One region of the Chelativorans sp. M5D2P16 genome, then DNA from elsewhere that is predicted to be linked to it. Evidence: predicted binding sites of a transcription regulator. Region 1 holds the regulator's gene; each other region holds the start of a gene.
What was found. The regulator PhoB, encoded in region 1, activates phosphate uptake and scavenging genes when phosphate is short. The targets are predictions, from matches to a motif close to TGTCATNNANCTGTCAT.

Region 2: the regulator PhoB is predicted to act here: its motif matches at 3,214-3,230, upstream of SIN08_RS19100 (alkaline phosphatase).
Region 3: the regulator PhoB is predicted to act here: its motif matches at 2,526-2,542, upstream of SIN08_RS06225 (RNA degradosome polyphosphate kinase).
Region 4: the regulator PhoB is predicted to act here: its motif matches at 1,657-1,673, upstream of SIN08_RS07440 (choice-of-anchor I family protein).

What each region holds. Positions count from the first base shown of each region.
Region 1 is NZ_JAXQNM010000038.1:65,756-70,704, forward strand. It holds gene xylF (D-xylose ABC transporter substrate-binding protein) at 1-587, opposite strand, end outside; gene SIN08_RS18070 (ROK family protein) at 758-1,984, shown strand; gene phoB (phosphate regulon transcriptional regulator PhoB) at 2,183-2,872, opposite strand; gene phoU (phosphate signaling complex protein PhoU) at 2,891-3,595, opposite strand; gene pstB (phosphate ABC transporter ATP-binding protein PstB) at 3,636-4,451, opposite strand; gene pstA (phosphate ABC transporter permease PstA) at 4,465-4,949, opposite strand, start outside.
Region 2 is NZ_JAXQNM010000038.1:273,484-278,432, forward strand. It holds gene typA (translational GTPase TypA) at 1-1, opposite strand, end outside; gene SIN08_RS19095 (MBL fold metallo-hydrolase) at 480-1,361, opposite strand; gene SIN08_RS19100 (alkaline phosphatase) at 1,579-3,141, opposite strand; gene SIN08_RS19105 (hypothetical protein) at 3,281-3,553, opposite strand; gene SIN08_RS19110 (M3 family metallopeptidase) at 3,798-4,949, opposite strand, start outside.
Region 3 is NZ_JAXQNM010000012.1:92,149-97,097, reverse strand. It holds gene SIN08_RS06230 (Ppx/GppA phosphatase family protein) at 1-249, opposite strand, end outside; gene SIN08_RS06225 (RNA degradosome polyphosphate kinase) at 253-2,457, opposite strand; gene SIN08_RS06220 (cytochrome c) at 2,605-2,937, opposite strand; gene SIN08_RS06215 (PQQ-dependent sugar dehydrogenase) at 2,996-4,249, opposite strand; gene SIN08_RS06210 (zinc-finger domain-containing protein) at 4,544-4,789, shown strand; gene SIN08_RS06205 (FAD-dependent monooxygenase) at 4,798-4,949, shown strand, end outside.
Region 4 is NZ_JAXQNM010000013.1:35,838-40,786, reverse strand. It holds gene SIN08_RS07455 (hypothetical protein) at 1-245, shown strand, start outside; gene SIN08_RS07450 (hypothetical protein) at 249-617, opposite strand; gene SIN08_RS07445 (GFA family protein) at 1,120-1,512, shown strand; gene SIN08_RS07440 (choice-of-anchor I family protein) at 1,876-4,949, shown strand, end outside.

The DNA.
Region 1 (4,949 bases):
TTGGCCGGCAGCCAGCCATCCGTATAGGCCTCGCCCACATTCTTGATCTTGCCCGAATCGATCGCCTCCTGGAGCACCTCCATCTGGCCTTCGAACAGGAAATCCGCATTCGGATCGGCCGAGGAACCCTTGATGAAGGCGTAGTTGCCTTCCGGCTGCACCTCATAGACGGCACGCGCCTGCATGCGGCCCACTTCCTTGTTGTCGAAGGTGAGATAGAAGGCGTCGGGGTTTTCGATCAGCCGGTCATAGCCGACCACCGGAATACCCTCGTTCATCGCGCTCTCCACCGCGGGCCCGATGGCAGAGGCGTCCTGCGCCAGGATGATGAGCGCATCGGCTCCCTGGGCGATCAGCGATTCCACGTCCGTGAGCTGCTTGGAGGCGGAAGACTGGGCGTCAGCGGAAATGTAGCTGTTGCCGTCGGCCTCGATCTGGGCCTTGATGGCCGCTTCGTCCGTCTTCCAGCGCTCTTCCTGGAAATTCGACCAGGAAACGCCGATCACCTTGCCCTCGGCGAGTGCTGCCGTGGACAGCGAGAACGAAAGCGTAAGACCCGCCAGGATGGCGGTAGCAGCATTTTTCATGATTTCCTCCCAGCGCCGGAATAGCGCGCGACATTCAACGAACGGCAGCCCGAAGATGATTTTTTCGAGCTTCGAAAAAAAGAATGACTCACGTTTTCACCCGTGTCAATATCGCTGGCATGTGGCACGGAGGGGGATAACAGCGCCGATGCCCGAGGGAGGAGCAGCCGATGACGGCGGGAATCCGTCATGACGAGATGCGCAAGCGCAACCGCGCCTTGGTCATCGCCGCCGTGCGGCAGACCGGACAGCCCTCGCGCACGGAGATCACCGGTCTCACCGGCCTCAGCCATTCGACCATTTCCGCCATCGCATCCGATCTCATAGACGAAGGCATCATGTGCGAGGCCGGCCAGGGGGAGAGTGCGCCGGCCCGGCGCGGCCGGCCCCAGGTGGCCATTGCGCTCAACCCGCGGGCCGCCACCGTGGTGTGCCTGCACCTGTCCTTCAACAGTCTCACGGCGGCACTGGTCGACTACTGCGGTAACGTGATCGACCGCAAGGTGCATCGCCTGGCCACCCTGGCCATGGAAAGGCAGGGCCTTCTTGATGCAGCAGTGCGCGCCGTGCGGGAAATCGCCCACGGGCGCGGGGGCTTCCAGCGCATCGCCGTGGCGGTGCAGGGCATTACCGACGCGGCGGGCACGGAAATGCTGTGGTCACCGATCACGCCGCACGACCGTTTGCGCCTGGGACCCGCCCTGGCGGAGGCGTTCGGCGTCCCCGTTACCGTTCAGAACGATTGCAACATGATCGCCGTGGCCTTGCGCTGGCTCTATCCGGAGCGCTATCGCGACAACTTCGTGGCCATTCTCCTGTCGCACGGCATCGGCATGGGACTGATGTTGAACGGACGGCTGTTCACCGGCACCGATTCCTCGGGCGGCGAGTTCGGCCACATGATCCACCGCCCGCAAGGCGCGCTGTGCCGCTGCGGGCGCCGCGGCTGCATCGAGGCCTATGCCGGTAGCTACGCCATCTGGCGCAGGGCACGCGGCCGGGACCTTTGGGAAAAGCCGATCGCCGACATCGACACGGCCGAGATGGGAGCTCTGGCCGGGCAGGCGCGCCAGGAGCAGGGCCCGGCACGCGCGGCGTTTCGGGAAGCGGCGGAAGCCATCGGCTTCGGCATCGGCAACCTGTTCGCCCTGATCGACCCCGCTCCGGTGGCCATCATCGGTCAGGGCACGGCGGCCTTCGATATCCTGGAGCCGAGGATCCGCGCCGCCCTTTCCGAAACGGCCGGCGGCCAGAACACCGGATCCGCGCATTTCGAGACCTGGCCGAACGAAACCCCCTTCATCCAGCACGGCAATGCCATGACCGCGCTGACCAGCCTCGACCGAGAGATGTTCGGTCCGGGCCTGCACGTGAACGGCAGCAGAAGCATCGCCTGAGGCAGCGTTTTCTCGGGACGCAGGTCAGGCCCGCTCCTCGCCGACGAATTTGCAATGCTCCACCATCGTCGACCAGGCGGAGCGGAATGAACCGGTGGTCGCAGTATTCCTCAAGATATCCCGAGGGAGCCGGAACGGCGCGTTGCGAAGATCCTGACCTTGCGAGATCAAAACGCGCGGCAGCAAGGGGTTTTCTCCTCAACTCTCCCTGATTGCGTAGCCGGCCCCGCGTATGGTGCGGATGACGTCGGGCAACCGGCCCTGGTTCACCGCCTTGCGCAAGCGGCCGACATGCACGTCCACCGTCCGCTCGTCGATATAGATCGTCTCGCCCCAGACATTGTCCAGAAGCTGACTGCGCGAGAAGACGCGGCCGGGATGCTGCATCATGAATTCCAGGAGGCGGAATTCTGTGGGCCCGAGCCGGATCTCGCTCTTGCGTCGATAGACGCGGTGGGATTCGCGGTCGAGCACGATGTCGCCGACCTTGAGCACAGTCGACAGCACCTCGGGCTTCGCCCGCCGCAGGAGCGCGCGGACCCGGGCGACGAACTCCGGCGTCGAGAACGGCTTGACCAGATAGTCGTCGGCGCCGGTGGAAAGCCCGCGCACACGGTCGCTCTCCTCGCCGCGCGCCGTAAGCATAATGATGGGCAGACGCTCGGTCTCCGAGCGCATCCTGAGACGCCGGCAAAGCTCGATGCCGGAGATCGCCGGCACCATCCAGTCGAGCACGAGCAGGTCCGGCACGTTCTCCTGCAGGCGCACCTCCGCCTCGTCGCCACGGTTGACCACCTCGACCTCGTAACCTTCGGCCTCGAGATTGTAGCGCAGCAGCACGCACAGCGGCTCGTCATCCTCGACAAGCATTACTTTCGGAGCGATCATCCCGGACCCTCCCGCTACTCATCGATCAACCGTCATCTGCGTCTCGTCCAGCTTGGGGCGCTGAACGGGCAGTTGTTCGCCGGTCAGGATATAATAGGCGTTCTCGGCGATGTTGGTTACGTGGTCACCCACGCGCTCCAAGTTCTTGGCGCAAAACAGGAGATGCGTGCATGCGGTGATGTTGCGCGGATCTTCCATCATATAGGTGAGCAGTTCGCGAAACACCGAGGTGTAGCGGGTGTCGATCTTCTCGTCCTCGTCGCGCAGCGCCGTGAGTGCAGCGGCGTCGCGCTCAGCGTAGCGCTCGACAACGGCCTTGACCTGGCTGAGAACCATGCCGGCCATGGTGTCGATCGAATGAGAAAGCTTGCGCGGGGCCGCTCCCTGCCCGACGGCGCCCACGCGCTTGGCGATGTTCTTGGCAAGGTCGCCGATCCGTTCCAGGTCGGCGGCCATGCGGATCCCGCCCACCACGGCGCGCAGGTCCTGCGCCATGGGCTGGCGCTTAGCGATCAGCGTGATCGCCCGCTCGTCGAGTTCGAGCTGCTTGGCATCCATAATTGCATCGTCGGAGACGACGCGCTGTGCCAGCCCGGTATCCGAGGTAAGCAGCGCCCGGGTGGCGGACTGCGTCATGGCGCCGGCAAGATCGCCCATATCGCGCAGCAGTCGATCGATATGCTCGAGATCCTCATCGAAGGAGGCGACGATATGCTCGGCCATGGATCTGTTCCCTTCTGAAATGCGTGGCGCGGCGGTCGGCTTAGCCGAACCGGCCGGTGATGTAATCCTGGGTGCGCTTGTCTTCCGGATTGGTGAACATGCGGTCCGTCGGTCCCTCCTCGACCAGATTGCCGAGATGGAACATGGCGGTGCGCTGCGAAACGCGAGCCGCCTGCTGCATCGAGTGCGTGACGATGACGATGGTGTAGTTCTCACGCAATTCGTCGATCAGTTCCTCCACCTTGGCCGTGGCGATCGGGTCGAGCGCCGAGCACGGCTCGTCCATCAGGATCACTTCCGGCGAGACGGCGATGGCGCGGGCGATGCACAGGCGCTGCTGCTGGCCGCCGGAAAGGCCGGTGCCCGGCTCGGTCAGCCGGTCCTTCACCTCATTGAACAGGCCGGCCTTCTGCAGGCTGGTCTCGACAACTTCGTCCAGCGCGGCCTTGCCGGAGGCGAGGCCGTGGATGCGCGGCCCGTAGGCGATGTTCTCGTAGATCGACTTCGGGAACGGGTTCGGCTTCTGGAAGACCATGCCGACCCGCGCCCTGAGTTCCACCACGTCGATACGCGGGCTGTAGATATCTTCGCCGTCGAGCGTGATCTCGCCCGTCACGCGGCAGATATCGATGGTGTCGTTCATCCGGTTCAGGCAGCGCAGAAAGGTGGACTTGCCGCACCCCGAAGGGCCGATGAGCGCAGTCACCTGGTTCTGGCGCACGTCGAGGCTGACACCGAACAGGGCCTGCTTTTCCCCGTAGAAGACGTTGACCCCCGAGCCGCGCATCTTCACGGTTTCGGTCCCGGTCGTTTCCTCGAGAGCGGTTTCGACGGCTGCTTCTGTCAACATGTTCATTTCCCTCACTCCGTTACCAGCGACGCTCGAACCGTTGCCGGAGATAGATGGCCACCGCATTCATGAATATGAGAAAGCCCAACAGCACGAGGATAGCAGCCGAGGTGCGCGAGACAAAACCGCGCTCCGGGCTGTCGGCCCAGATGAAGATCTGGGTGGGAAGCGCCGTGGCCGGCTCCATGATGCCCCCGGGCGGTGAGGTCAGGAATGCGTTCATTCCGATGAGCAGCAGCGGCGCCGTCTCGCCCAGAGCCTGCGCCAGGCCGATGATCGTGCCGGTGAGGATGCCCGGCAGCGCCAGCGGCAGGACATGGTGGAGGATGACCTCGTGCTTGGAGGCGCCGATGCCGAGCGCGGCCTCGCGGATCGACGGCGGGATCGACTTCAAGGCGGCGCGCGTGACGATGATCATGGTGGGCAGCGTCATGAGCGAGAGCACGAGCCCGCCGACGATCGGCGCGGAACGCGGCAATCCGAACACCTGGATGAACACCGCCA
Region 2 (4,949 bases), 210 kb from region 1:
TGTTTCTCTTCGAGGGGTCGCCAGACGCGACAATACACGCGCCGGAATCTTCCGTTGGCGCGCTCATACAGGTTTTTTCGCAGTTGCGAAAGGGGCCGTGTGCAGCCGCGTTGGCGCATATAGGGTGGAGCGGCGCCCAACGGTAGGCCGCTCCCATGAGAAAATCGCACTCGTCAGGGGCGGCGCAGGCACCGGTAGAATGGATCGCAATCCCAGTGCTTAAAACGAGGATCGAGGAGTCGCTCCTGCCGCTCCGCAACACTGTCGCGCCCCATCTCGTCCTCATTCACCATGTCAGGCCCGCCAATGGGCGCATCGGGCATGGAAGCCTGCCGGCAATTGTTGTGAAGGCTGGCCGATGTGCCATCGGCATAGCATCCGGTCAGAAGAAGTATCATGAGAAGAACCAAGGAATGCAGGGGGAGAACATGCCATAAAGCGCGCTCCATGCTGTTCCAATGGAGGCGCTGTCCACTGCGTTAAGAGAACCGGTCGAGCGCGTTCAGGGGAAATTTGAGGTAGCGCCTTCCATTCGGCTCAGGTTCGGGAAGCCGGCCGCCATTCATGTTCACCTGCAGCGCGTGGAGGATGAGCCGAGGCATGGGGAGCGTGCGATCGCGCGCCTCACGCACGCGAACGAATTCCTCCGCCGTGCGGCATCTCGAAATATGCGTGTTGTACGCCTTCTGCTCGGCCACCGTGCTTTCCCAGCGTGGCTCGCGTCCGCAGGGCTGGTAGTCGTGGCCGGTGAAGAGACGTGTCTCGGCCGGAAGCGAAAGGATTTCCTGGATCGAACCCCACAGCCGCTCGGCGCTCCCGCCGGGAAAGTCCGCCCGCGCGGTACCGCCGTCCGGCATGAAAAGCGTGTCGTGCACGAAGGCCGCGTCTCCCACCACATAGGTGATGGAGGCCAGCGTGTGGCCGGGCGAGAAAAGCACGCTCGCCGGCAGGCTTCCGATGCTGAACCGCTCTCCGGCCGCGAAGAGCTTGTCCCACTGCGAGCCGTCGGCGGGAAACTCCGGCATGTTGTAGATGTCCTTCCAAAGCAGCTGGACGTCCACGACCCGTTCCCCGATCGCCGTCGGCGCGCCGGTCTTTTCCTTGAGATAGGCGGCGGCCGACAGGTGGTCGGCATGGGGATGGGTGTCGAGGATCCATTCGACCGACAACCCCGCCTCCTCGATATAGGAGAGAATGCGCTCGGCATTGCGCGTGGCCGTTGCCCCGGACTTCTCGTCGAAATCGAGAACCGGATCGATGATGGCGCATTTTCCGCTTGCCGTATCGGCCACCACATATTGCAGCGACGACGTCCGTTCGTCGTAGAATGCCCTCACCTCGGCCCGAATGCGCCCCGTCATCGATGTCTCCGCAATCAGGTTTAGCCCGCGTGCCTTAAAAAGGAACGCGGCAATCAAGTGGAGAAGATGATACAGCGCCTACGTACCGGATGAAAACAAATTTCCCCTCCGGCGGCCAAGGAGGGTAAAATTTGCCCGTGAATTGCAATCAGGAAGAATGTCCGCGTTTCCCCGGGACAGAAAGCCGGGGAGAGCGCCTCCCCGGCTTCCTCACGACTCAGGCCGAACGCACGGGATCAAGCGTGACCTTGTAGAGTTCGCTGTCGTCGCGGTCCATCAGGCGCACGGTCATCTGTTCCGTGGCGCCGTCAATGTCCACCAGCCCGAAGAACTGCAACCCAGCCGAGGGCGGCAGGTTTGCTCCCTGCTCCTCGCTCGGCGCCTTCACGTAGCGCAGCTCGGGGCCGAAGGTCGGGTCGAGGTCGTTGGGCCCGAAGGTCCCGGCATGGAGCGGGCCGGACACGAACTCCCAGAACGGATTGAAATCCTGGAAGACCGCCTTGTCGGGGTTGTAATAATGGGCGGCCGTGTAGTGGACGTCGGCCGTCAGCCACACCGTGTTCTCGATGCCGGCATTGCGGATGAAGCGCAGCAGGTCGGCGATTTCCAGCTCGCGCCCCTTGGCCGCACCGCCGTCGCCATTGGCGATGGCCTCGATCCGGTCGCCGTCGGGAACGACGAGGCCGATCGGCATGTCGGAGGCGATCACCTTCCAGGTGGCGCGCGAAGCGGCCAGTTCCCGCTTCAGCCACTGCACCTGCTCTTCGCCCATGATCCGGGCGGCGTCGGTCAGTTCCTCCTCCATGGAATCGCCGTTCGCCCCGCGATAGCTGCGCAGGTCGAGGAAGAAGACGTCGAGCAGCGGTCCGTAGGCGATCTTGCGGTAGACACGGCCCGGCTCGGCGGGGGTGAAGCGGATCGGCGTCATCTCGTGGAAGGCGCGGGCCGCGCGCGCCTGCAGAAGTCCGATGGATTTGACGGTGTAGCGGTCGTCGCTCTCGAGGTCCTTCGAAGAGGACCAGTTGTTGACGACCTCATGGTCGTCCCACTGGAAGAAGGTGGGGCAGACGGCGTTGAGCGCAAGGCAATGCTCGTCCATCATGTTGTATTTCCACTGGCCACGAAACTCGTCCAGCGTCTCGGCAACCTTGCGCTTCTCGTCGATCAGCACCTTGTTGACCCATTTGGTGCCGTCGGCAAGGTCGACCTCGTCGGCCATCGGGCCGTCGGCATAGATCGTGTCGCCGGAGTGTAGGAAGAAGTTCGGCGTGTGCCTGGCCATCGTCGCATAGGTCAGCATGCCCGTCTCGTCGATGCCCCAGCCTTGGCCGGCCGTGTCGCCCGACCAGGCAAAGCGGATGTCGCGCCGCGAGGCGGGAGCGGTGCGGAAGCGGCCGACGATCGGCTCCGAAACTGCGTTGGTGTCCGAAAGATCGGCAAGCCGCATGCGGTAGAAGATGTCCTGATCCGAGGGGAGGCCGGCAAGAAGCCGCTTCACGGCGAAATCGCTCTCCGGCAGTGCGTCGAGCGGCGGCAGCCTGCGGGCATTTGCGAAGCTCTCGGTCGTCGAGACCTCGAACGTGACTCGCGAGGGCCTGTCGGCCCGCGTCCAGATCATGCCCGACGTGGCGTCCACGTCGCCGGACTGCACGCCATGGGTGAAGGCGGGGCGGGTGTTGGCACGCGAATAGAAGGGAAGAGCAAGGCCGGAGCCGGCGACAAGGCCGACGGCACTGGCTGAAGCGATGAAGCTGCGACGGGTGAGCTTCGTTCTGTTCATGGCTGTCTCCTGGATGGCTGAACGTGACCGATCAGCCATCGCGCGGAAACATTGCAGGACCACTGCGCTTCCGTGACAGTTCGCTGACGCTTCTGCGACTGTGGAAAATATCCGCCAGACGCGGGGCGCCCGGTCGCGTTCAGTCAGCCGGCTCTCCTTGCCCCTGGCACCGGCGCCACCTTTCGATCCCTGCCTCGACCTCCCGCGCGGATTCGTCGCCAAGCCAGCCGATGAAGATCGCCGCCGGGACAAGGATGAAGAGATTCACGGCCCGCGCATAAAGGAGGAGTAAGAGGAGCATATCCAGGAACGCGTCAGATCCGGCGGGCAGGGATGATGATGCCAGGAAGACATCTCGAAAGACGATCACGTTATGAGCCAGGACCGCGGCGGCCCCGAACAGGGTGATCACCGGCTTCGAGAAATGGCCCGCGACAATGCATACAACGTAGGGAAGGCACGACCACAGTAGATACACAGCAAGAAAAACGTTGATATTTCCTATCGGAGAGAAAATGGAAATTTCAAGAAAGATTCCCGAAATCGACACAGTGTATAACAATACATATGATAATTTTCTCATAAAACTCTGAAGTTATAAAAAAAGTTGTAATTATATATCATAGGATTAAATAAAGTATACAAAAGGCCTGCGCCTATGCCAACCTCTTCTTCTTCATCATCGCCTCCGGGTTCGGCAGCTTGCCGCGGAACGCCGTATAGAGTTCTTCCGGATCGGCCGAGCCGCCGGCGGCGTAGATATAGCGGCGAAGCCGTTCCGCCGTCTCCGGATCGAACGGGTCGCCCGCCTCCTCGAAGGCGCGGAAGGCGTCGGCGTCCAGCACCTCCGACCACATGTAGGAGTAGTAACCCGCCGAATAGCCGTCGCCGGAGAAGACATGCAAGAAATGCGGCGAACGGTGGCGCATGGGAATAGCCGCCGGCTTGCCGAGCGTCTCCAGGGTCTCCCGTTCGAATTGCAGCGGGTCTTCCGGTGCTTCCTGCCGCGCATGGAACGCCATGTCGACCAGCGCCGAGGCGGTGAACTCGACCGTAGCGAAGCCGGAATTGAAATTGCGGGCCGCACGCATCCTCTCCACGCGCTCCGGCGGAATGGGCTCGCCCGTCTCCACATGGCGCGCATGGCGGGAGAGCACCTCGGGCACGGTGAACCAGTGCTCGAAGAGCTGCGAGGGAAGCTCGACAAAATCGCGCGCCACTGCGGTTCCGGCAATCGAAGGCCAGGTGACCTCACTCAAAAGCCCGTGCAAAGCGTGGCCGAACTCATGGAAGAGCGTGCGTGCATCCTCCGCCGAAAGCAGCGCCGGCCTGCCTCTCGGCGGCTTGGCGAAGTTCATCACGTTGAAGATAATCGGCTCCTCGCCGCCACCGAGGCGATAGCCGGTGCGCAACGCGCTCATCCACGCGCCGGAGCGCTTGGAGGAGCGGTTGAAATAATCGGCGAGAAAAAGCCCGCGCCGGCTGCCGTCGGAATTTTTCACCAGGAAGACCCGCACGTCCTCGTGCCAGGCGGCGACACCTTTCTGCTCCTCGAAGGTGAGACCGAAGAGGCGATGCGCCACGTCGAAGGCGGCGGCGATCACGTTTTCAAGTGCGAGGTAAGGCCCGACCCCGCCTTCATCGGAGCCGAAGCGCTCGTCCCGCAGCTTCTCGGCATAGTAGCGCCAGTCCCATGGCGCGATCGGATGGTTGTGCCCCTCGCCGGCGGCAATGCGGCTCAGTTCCTTTTCGTCCTCGGCTGCCTTTTCGCGCGCCTTTTCCCAGACGGGCTTCAAGAGGTCCATCAC
Region 3 (4,949 bases), on a different contig from region 1:
ACCGGCCTGTTCCGAAAGCGCCCGGAAACGGCGGAACTCCTCGACCGCGCGGCTCACGCCATCGGGGTCGAGCTCTCCCGTCGTAACGATCGAGCGTCCGAGACCGGCCAGCATCTTTTCGTTAAACAGCACGGTGGGCGCGCGGGCGATGCCCTCGTAGATTACGAGGCGAATCGAATTGGATCCGATATCGATGACCGATACGGGCCGCCGGTCCTGCAACCGGCCTTGGGAGGCGGTGATCGGCACGGCTTACTCGCCGGCTGCGACCTTCTTGCGCCGCTTGAAGGCAGCGATCCTCCTCGGCGCATGAGACTTCAAGGCGTTGCCGCGCCCGGACAGGCTGGGGTTGGTCATGAAATATTCCTGAGCGTTGAAGGCTTCCTCTCCGTCCTCGGGCAATATGCGCCGCGAGGTTCCGTCAGGCAATACTTCGAAGCTCTGCTGGTTGTCCATAATATTTCCCAGCATGATCTGCCCAAGCACCTGCTCGTGAACGGTCGGGTTGGTGATGGGCACCATGGCCTCGACGCGCCGGTCGAGATTACGCGGCATGAGATCCGCGGAGGAGACATAGACGATCGCCTCGTCGGAGGGCAGCCCGTGTCCGTTGCCAAAACAGAAGATCCGGCTGTGCTCCAGAAACCGGCCGATAATCGATTTCACGCGTATGTTCTCCGAAAGGCCCGGCACCTGCGGCCGCAGACAGCAGATGCCGCGCACCACGAGGTCGATCTCCACGCCGGCGCGGCTGGCCTCGTAGAGCGCGTCGATGATCTTTGGATCGACCAGGGAGTTCATCTTCATCCAGATCTGCGCCGGCCGGCCGGCCCTGGCATGGTCCATCTCCTCGCCGATATGCTTCAGGATACGGCTGCGCAGCGTGAAAGGTGAGACGGCAAGCTTCATGTCCACGTCCGGCTCGGCATAGCCGGTGATGAAGTTGAACACCTTCGCCACGTCGTGCGCGATGACCGGATCGACCGTGAAGTAGGACAGGTCCGTGTAGATGCGTGCGGTGATCGGGTGATAGTTGCCGGTGCCCAGATGCACATAGTTGCGCAGGCGCCCGTCCTCGCGCCGTACCACGAGCGACATCTTGGCGTGTGTCTTCAATTCGATAAAGCCGAACACCACTTGCACGCCGGCCCGTTCCAGGTCGCGCGCCCAGCGGATATTGGCCTCCTCGTCGAAACGCGCCTTGAGCTCCACCAGCGCGGTCACCGTCTTGCCGGCCTCCGCCGCGTCGACGAGCGCGCGCACGATCGGGCTGTCGTTCGACGTGCGGTAGAGTGTCTGCTTGATGGCGACCACCTCCGGGTCGCGTGCCGCCTGGCGCAGGAACTGCACCACCACGTCGAAGCTCTCATAGGGATGGTGGACGACGATGTCCTTCTCGCGGATGGCCGCGAAGCAGTCGCCACCATGCTCGCGGATGCGCTCTGGGAAACGCGGATTGTAGGGCGCAAACTTCAGCTCATCGCGCGGCAGCTTGACGATTTCGGAAATCTGGCTGATCGCCAGCGGCCCGTCCAGAACGCTCACGCGCGCCGCCGGAACACCGAGCTCGCTCGCCACGAACTCGCGCAGGCTTTCGGGCATCGAGCTTTCGAACTCGATGCGGATAACAGAGCCGCGGCGCCGGCGCTTCAAGGCACTTTCGAACAGGCGCACGAGGTCCTCGGCCTCCTCCTCCACCTCGATGTCGCTGTCGCGGATGATGCGGAATGTGCCCGAGCCGTTGACCTTGTAACCGGGAAAGAGCTTGCCGATGAACATCTCGACGATGTCCTCGAGCGGAATGAAGCGTACGCTCCTGCGTCGCTCCGGCAACGCCACGAAACGATCGAGCGCGACCGGCAGGCGCAAGAGCGCCGTCATGGTCTCGCCATTGCCGAGATGCTGGAGATCGAGCGCGATCGAAAAGCCCAGATTGGGAATGAAGGGGAACGGATGCGCCGGGTCGATCGAAAGCGGCGTCAGCACCGGGTAGATGGCTTCGAGGAAATGCTCCTCCACCCATTTCCTGTCCTCGCGCGTCAGCGCGTCCGGGCGAATGATCTCGATGTTTCCCTTCTTGAGAAGGTCCAAGAGGGCGATCAAGCTGGCATGCTGCTCCATCTGGAGGCGGCTGACCTCCCGCAACACGTGTTCGAGCTGCTCCTGCGGGGTTCGCCCGTCAGCGCTGCGGGTGGCGATTCCCTCGCGCACCTGGCCGGCAAGCCCGGCCACCCGCACCATGAAGAACTCGTCCAGATTATCCGCGGAGATGGAGAGAAAGCGCACGCGCTCCAGAAGCGGGTGATTGGTGTTCTGCGATTCCTCCAGCACACGCCGGTTGAATTGGAGCCAGGAGAACTCCCGATTGACAAAACGGTCCGGGCTGGATTTGGCGATCTCGTCGACCGTTCCCGGCGCTGTCGGAAATTCGTTCTTGACCGGTTTCAGTTCATTCATGAGTCACTCGTTCACGCTCGTCTCTTCGGTGACGGCCCGCCCCTGATGACGGTATCTGACAGGATTTTACGACAGTTTCATATCACACGCTTTCCGGAGCGCCATTTCGGATTTCGCTTGGTATCACCCGAGCCATCCGCCTGTGAACTAGTCGGGCATCTCAACGCGAATTTTGATTGCCGCGTACCAGACCGCGACATTGGCTATGTCTTCATCGGTAAGGTCTTTTGCCACCACGTTCATCATCTCGCTTTTGCGCGTGCCCGAGCGAAAAGCCTTGAGCTGTGTCTGGAGATAGATCGCGCTTTCACCGGCCAGATGCGGGGCGACCGGTATCTGCGCGATTCCGTCGAGCCCGTGGCAGGTGCGGCACTGCGACGACGCGATCCGCCGTCCTGCCTCCAGATCGGCACCGGCGGCCGGAACTGCAGCGCCTGCCGTGAGAAAGGCGCAACACAATAGTTTCGGGATGTCCGTCATTTCACCGTCCGTTCGAAGAGGCCTGCCGCCCTTGGCGGCAGGCGCGGTTACCGCTGCTTCACTCTCCATATGCAATCCGGTAGAGCGCACCCGTCAGATCGTCGGAGACGATGATGGAACCGTCGCGCAACTGCGCCACGTCGACGGGGCGACCAAGATATTCCCCGTTTTCGTTCAACCAGCCCTCCGCGAAGACCTCCGTATCTCCCGCCGATCCGTCCTCATTGATCGCAGTGAACATGACGCGGGCACCGATCGGCGTCGTGCGGTTCCAGGAACCATGCTGGGCGGAGAAGATGCCGCCGCGATATTTGTCCGGGAACTGCTCTCCCGTATAGAAGACCATGCCGAGATCGGCCGCATGCGCGACCGTTTCCACCGCCGGCATCACCACGTCGACCGGCACTTCCTGGTCCTTGTATTCGACGGTGCGCACGGAGCCGCCGCCATACCAGGGGAAGCCGAAATGCTGGCCGGCTTCCGTCTGGCGATTGATCTCGCCGGGCGGAATATCGTCGCCCATGCCGTCCACCTGGTTATCGGTGAACCAAAGCTCGCCATTGGCCGGATTGAAGTCGTGTCCGACGGAGTTGCGCACGCCGTAGGTGTAGACCTCGCGCCCGGTGCCGTCCTGGTTCATCCGTATGATGCCGCCGATGCCCGTCCGCTCGTAAAGGTCCAGCTTTTCCGGTGGCGGCACGTTGAAGGGCTGGCCGAGCGAGATGTAGAGCTTGCCGTCCGGTCCGATGCGGCAGACACGAGCGGTATGGTTGTAGCTTTCCTCGTCCGGCGGAATGAGTTCACCCTGCTTCACCACCTCGAAGGCGGCGACGTCGGGGCTTTCGTAAAAGAACTCGGCGGCCGGATAGGAAATGACGCGGTTCTGCTCGGCGATGTAAAGGACGCCGTCGGGCGAAAAGCACGGACCGTTGGGGATCGTCATGGCGAGCGGCGGCGCGAAATCCTTGACCTCGTCGGCGACGCGATCCTTGTCGCGGTCCGTCACCGACCAGACCTTGGTCTTGCGCGTGCCGACGAACGTCACCACGCCCTGCGGCCCGACGGCCATATGCCGGGCGTCCGGGACGATAGCATAGAGGCTGATAGTGAATCCTTGCGGCAGGCTGATCTGCTCCAGCGTCCGCTTTATAGCCTCGGCTTTCGGTCCACTTTGCTCGATCTCGGTAAACTCGGTCGTGCCCGTCGTCTTGAAAGACCCCAGCTTCTCGAGATTGCTTGGCTGGGGTTGCGCAGATGACAGCATGGTCGTTCCGGCGAGAATCGCCAGAGACCCCAGAAACGTCCTATTCATTGCTTCCTCCCAAAAGCGTTTTTTCCCGGGTAGCAGATATAATGTCCGCCCAAATTTGCGTGATGACAATGGCAACCGCGACTTTGCCGGCGTGCGAACGGGTTAAGACGGTGTGTGAGCGGAAATGAATGGATCGCCAAGCGTGATCGTTTGCGGCAAACTGCTGCCGAGGCTTCCCGGCCGTCGCTTCGGCGAAAGACGGCCGCCAGGCACTACCGTGAGGCTTGGGGGCTTGCAATCACGTCGTATTTACGCCAAACGCAGCGCAAACAGCCACGCGCGGGAGAGGAAGAGATGGCGGGTCACGCAACACCCCACTTCCACAACACGGACGGCCACCGGTCGATCGAGATCGGTGTCAAGGAGTTCATGTGCGTGGGTGCCTATCCGCCGAACGATCACCCGCATGTCTTTCTCGACATGGGTGACGACGAAGAGCGGATCTGCCCCTATTGCTCAACGCTTTATCGCTACAATGCGCAGCTGAAGAGCGACGAGACCGTCCCCGAAGGATGTCGCTTCCGCGAGGAGGCGGTCTAGAGGCCTCGGTGAGCGACTGCGCTGTCGCCGTTGCAGGCGCGGGCATCGCCGGCCTGACCGCCGCCTTGAGCTTCGCCGCCAAGGGCTTTTCCGTCACTGTCATCGAAAAGGCCGCGCATCTCGACGAGATCGGCGCCGGCCTTCAGCTTTCCCCCAACGC
Region 4 (4,949 bases), on a different contig from region 1:
GCCGGCCCGACGACCCGCGGATCGAGGCTCTCCGTGAACGGATCGCGGCGCTCGAGGCGCGTGTCGAAGCGCTGGAAGGCGGCGCCGGTGAAGAGACGACGGGATTGCCCAGCGAAGAGGAGTTCGAGCGCACGCTCGGCCTGATGGAGCGCTTCTTCCGCCGCTTCATGGATGTCGTGCGCGGTTTCGAGGAGGAGCAACAGCAGGAGCAGAGCACCGACCAGGCGCCCGCCGAGCGGACCTGATCCTCACATTCCGAGCCCGCGCAGGACGAGCGAGGCGGCAAAGAACGAGCACGCGACGGCATAGCTGTTTCGCGCGAAACGACCGTAGACCTCGCGCAGCACCGCGGCGAAGGCCCTTCTGCCGGCCGCTGCCGCGGGTCGTGCGCGCTCGTCCAGGCAGCCCCAGACCTCCGTCTTCTTCGGGTTTTGCCATGGGGCGGCGAACGCCTTGAGGATGAGGATCTCCGCCATCACCAGCATGAGCACGGCGCCGGCGTAGAGCGCCAGCACCATGTCGAAGGAAAAGCTCAGCATCACCAGGACGACCGCAAACCCGCCGAACAGGACGGCGCGGCCGATGCACACGAATGCCGTCTCGCGTATCTTTTCCATTGCTTCGAACGTCCGCACAGTGCGCCGACTCTCGATGACGCAATGTCGTCCATCGGGATTTGTTCCGCCAGGGCCTGCCCACCACGGCGGTGCCGCCACCGCCGCGGGCGCATGTCCACGGAGTGGTGACCGATAGCGGCGATGTCGGCACGGCGTCACACTGCCCGGCCCACTATCCTGACGCACATGATCACGGTCGAGCGGCTTGTGGACCGTTGTCGCTCGGGCGCAGTCGTTGCGATAGGGTCCAGGCCGCGAAGCCAACGTCGCTCTTCCTTGCGGATTGATGTGGCGGAACTGTGCGAGCGGCAGCAGATCGTTGCTGATCTTGTGCGCGCCGCGGATCGCGCTCGCTGGACTGGCGATCCTCACCCTGGTCGGCTGAGGCGCTGTGTCCGCGACTATCAGCGCCTGAACGCACCGCCCGACCGCAACGGGCAATTGCAATGGCAGAGCTGATCATTGTAGCCATTCCGATGCTTGATCCTGGAGGAGACGCAGCATGGACCGTTTCACCGGCGGTTGCCTGTGCGGCAACGTCCGAATCGTGGCATCGGGGCTCCCATACCGGGTCGGCCTTTGTCACTGTCTCGACTGCCGCAAGCATCACGGGGCCCTTTTTCACGCTTCCGCGGTGTTCCCTCAGGATGCGGTGACGATCGATGGCGAAACGCGCGACTACGCCGGGCGGTTTTTCTGTCCCCGCTGCGGCTCGTCCGTTTTCGCACGCACCGCCGACGAAATCGAAGTGAACCTGGGATCCCTGGATATCCCTGACCAGCTGATGCCAACCTACGAACTCTGGACCGTCCGTCGCGAGTCATGGTTGCCACCGTTTCCGCTCGCGAGACGATACGACCGCGATCGTGACGCCACGTCTCGCTTTGAGGAGTAGGTCGCACGAGCGGTGCGAAGGCCTCATTAAGAGGTGGCGGAAATCTATGCCCTGATCCCTATTTGATCGCGGCGGGATACTGCCGATCGGCTCCAGCAGCGGCATCTGTTCCAAGGCATCAGGGACGAAGCCGGCATGGGCGGGCTTCATCGTACCGTCACTCAATGGTTAACGAACCGTCACCGGCCGCTGCTAGCGTCCGGACTGTTGGCCCGGCCGCGGGAGGCATCGGGGCCAGCTCACGGGTTGGGGATGGCCCGTCAGCGAATTTTTCCGGCGCCGTCGAGGGCGCATGCAGCGTGGGATGACACGTCTCGCCGGCGAAGCACATTGAGCTGAACGCATTAGGCAGGAGGGATTCTGATGGGATACGAGGGCACCTACCGAGGCCGGGGCAACGTTGACTTTTTCAAAGGCGATCCCTACCGCAGCGACGCTCCCTCCGAATACGACCGCAACGGCGAACGCGGACGCGATCATGCCCGCGACGACGATCATCGCGACCGCGGCGAACACCACCGCCGGAGTGACGACGACGGTCGTTGGGACCACGACAACTGGCGTTGGGGCAATGACGATGATCGCCATGGCCGCGGACGCGATCGCGATGGGAATGACGATCATCGCGGGGGCGGGAATGGTCGCGGCGATGATGATCGGCATGACTGGGACGATGACGATCGCGGCCCGGGCCGCGGGCGGAACGACGACTTCACGATCGAGCTGAGCGCGATCGCCACGTATGATTCAGGTCTCGGCGAAGGCGCGGCGGAGATCGTCGCCCACGATCCGCAGACCCAGCGCCTGTTCGTCGTCAACGCCGAGCAGGGCACAATCGACATCCTCGACATCTCCGATCCGAAAACGCCCACCAAGGTCGGCGCCATCGACGTGAACACGGTGAACGGGCAGCCGACCGGCGGCCCCAACAGCGTCGCGGTGGCGGGCGGCATCGTTGCAGTGGCGATCGAGGCCGATCAGGCGACCGATCCGGGTCTCGTCGGCTTCTTTGATGCGGACGGCAACTTCCTCGGCTCCGTCAAGGTGGGATCGCTGCCCGACATGCTGGTGTTCACGCCGGACGGCAACAAGCTGCTGGTCGCCAACGAGGGCGAGCCGGACGGCGACCTCGATCCGAAGGGCTCGATCAGCGTCATCGATCTGTCGGGCGGTGTCGCCGGGGCGACGGTCGCCACCGCCGGTTTCACGGCGTTCGATGCCCAGCAGGCGGCGCTCGAGGCAATGGGCCTGCGCATCTTCGAGGGCAAGGTGCTGTCGGACGACGTCGAGCCCGAGTATATCGCCATCTCCGAGAACGGCAAGAAAGCGTTCGTGACGCTGCAGGAGGCCAATGCGGTTGCCGTGGTCGACATCGAAACGGCGACGGTGACCGAGATCCAACCGCTGGGCGCCAAGGACCATTCCAAGCCCGGCAACGGTCTCGACGCTTCCGACCGGGATGGCGACACCATCGACATTGGCACCCAGCCGGTGAAGGGGCTCTACATGCCCGATGCGATCGCGTCCTACGAGGCTGGGGGCAAGACCTATTACGTGACCGCCAACGAAGGCGACTCGCGCGACGAGGAAGAGCGCATCGATGATCTGGAGCTCGATACCGATGCCTTCCCGAACGCGGCCATCCTGCAGCAGGATGGCATCCTCGGCCGTCTGGAGGTCTCCACCATCGACGGAGACACGGACGGCGACGGCGACTATGACGAGCTTTACGCCTACGGCGCCCGCTCGTTCTCGATCTGGGACGAGGACGGCAACCAGGTCTTCGACAGCGGCGACATGCTGGAGCAGATCACGGCGCAGCTGACGCCGGAACTCTTCAATGCCAACGACGCCGATCCGGACGAATTCGACAACCGCTCCGACGCCAAGGGCCCCGAGCCGGAGTCCGTCGTCATCGGCGAGATCGAGGGCCACACCTATGCCTTCGTCGGCATCGAGCGCGCCGGCGGCGGCGTGTTCGTCTTCGACATCACCAGGCCCTGGGACGTCGAGTTCACCCAATATATCCGCACAGAGGGCGACATCGCGCCCGAGGGCCTCACCTTCATCGCTGCGGAAGACAGCCCCAATGGCGTGCCCATGCTGGCGGTCTCGAACGAGGTTTCCGGCACCACGACCCTCTACCAGATTAATTTCAGCGGGGAGAAAATCAGGGGCGGCAGGCGCGACGACGAACTCACCGGCACCGCCGGCAACGACGAGATCGACGGCCGCAACGGCAATGACGAGATCATGGGCCTTGCCGGCAACGATGAACTGAAAGGCGGCAACGGGCGCGACGAAATTTTCGGCGGGGACGGCGACAATATCATCCTCGGCGGACGCGGCCGCGACGAACTGTACGGTGAGGACGGTGACGACGAGATCGACGGAGGCAACGGCCGCGACGAACTCTTCGGCGGCAACGGCGATGACGTGCTCGAAGGCGGAAAGGGCGACGACGAGCTGTTCGGCGGCGATGGCGACGATGTGCTCATCGGCGGAAAAGGCAATGACGAGCACGATGGGGGCGAGGGTCTGGACACGGTGGTCTTCACGGGCAACCGCGACGACTATCTGGTCGACACGGACCACAACATCGTCGTCGACCTGCGTGACGGGCGCCCCGACGGCGTCGACGGCATTCAGAACGTGGAGCGGCTGCAATTCGCCGATCAGACGGTGGAACTGCAGACGACCTTCACGCTGGAGTTGCTGCATTTCACCGACCAGGAAGCCGCGGTGGCGGCGATAGAGGACGCGCCGAACCTTTCGGCGGTGCTCAACGCGCTGCGCAATCAGGATCTGGGCAATGACGGCATCGCCGACAACACGCTGACCCTTTCCGCGGGCGACGCCTATATACCGGGTCTTTTTTTCGACGCCTCGGAAGCGGTGTTCGGCTCCGGCGGTATCGCCGACATCCAGATCCAGAACGAACTCGGGCTTCAGGCCGTCGCGCTCGGCAACCACGAGTTCGACTTCGGCACGGGCGTGGTCGCCGGTCTGATCAGCGGCTCGGCGCCGGGTTCGATCCTTGGCGAGGATTTCGCCGGCACGGCTTTCCCCTATCTGTCGGCCAATCTCAACTTCTCCGCCGATCCCAACCTAGCGCCGCTGGAGGTCGAAGGCGGCCAGGCGCCGCAGGGCAATGTCGTATCGTCCTCGACCGTGATCGACGTCAACGGCGAACAGGTCGGTGTGGTCGGCGCGACGACGCCGACGCTGGACGTGATCTCCGACGCCGGCGACCTCGGCATCCTGCCCGGCGATTTCGACACGACGCCGACGCCGGAACAGCTCGATGCGCTGGCCGCCGTCATCCAGGCGGAAGTCGACACGCTGCTTGCCGACAACCCCGGCCTGAACAAGGTGGTGCTGCTGGCGCACATGCAGCAGATCAGCATCGAGCTCGGGCTCGCCGAGCGACTGGAGAA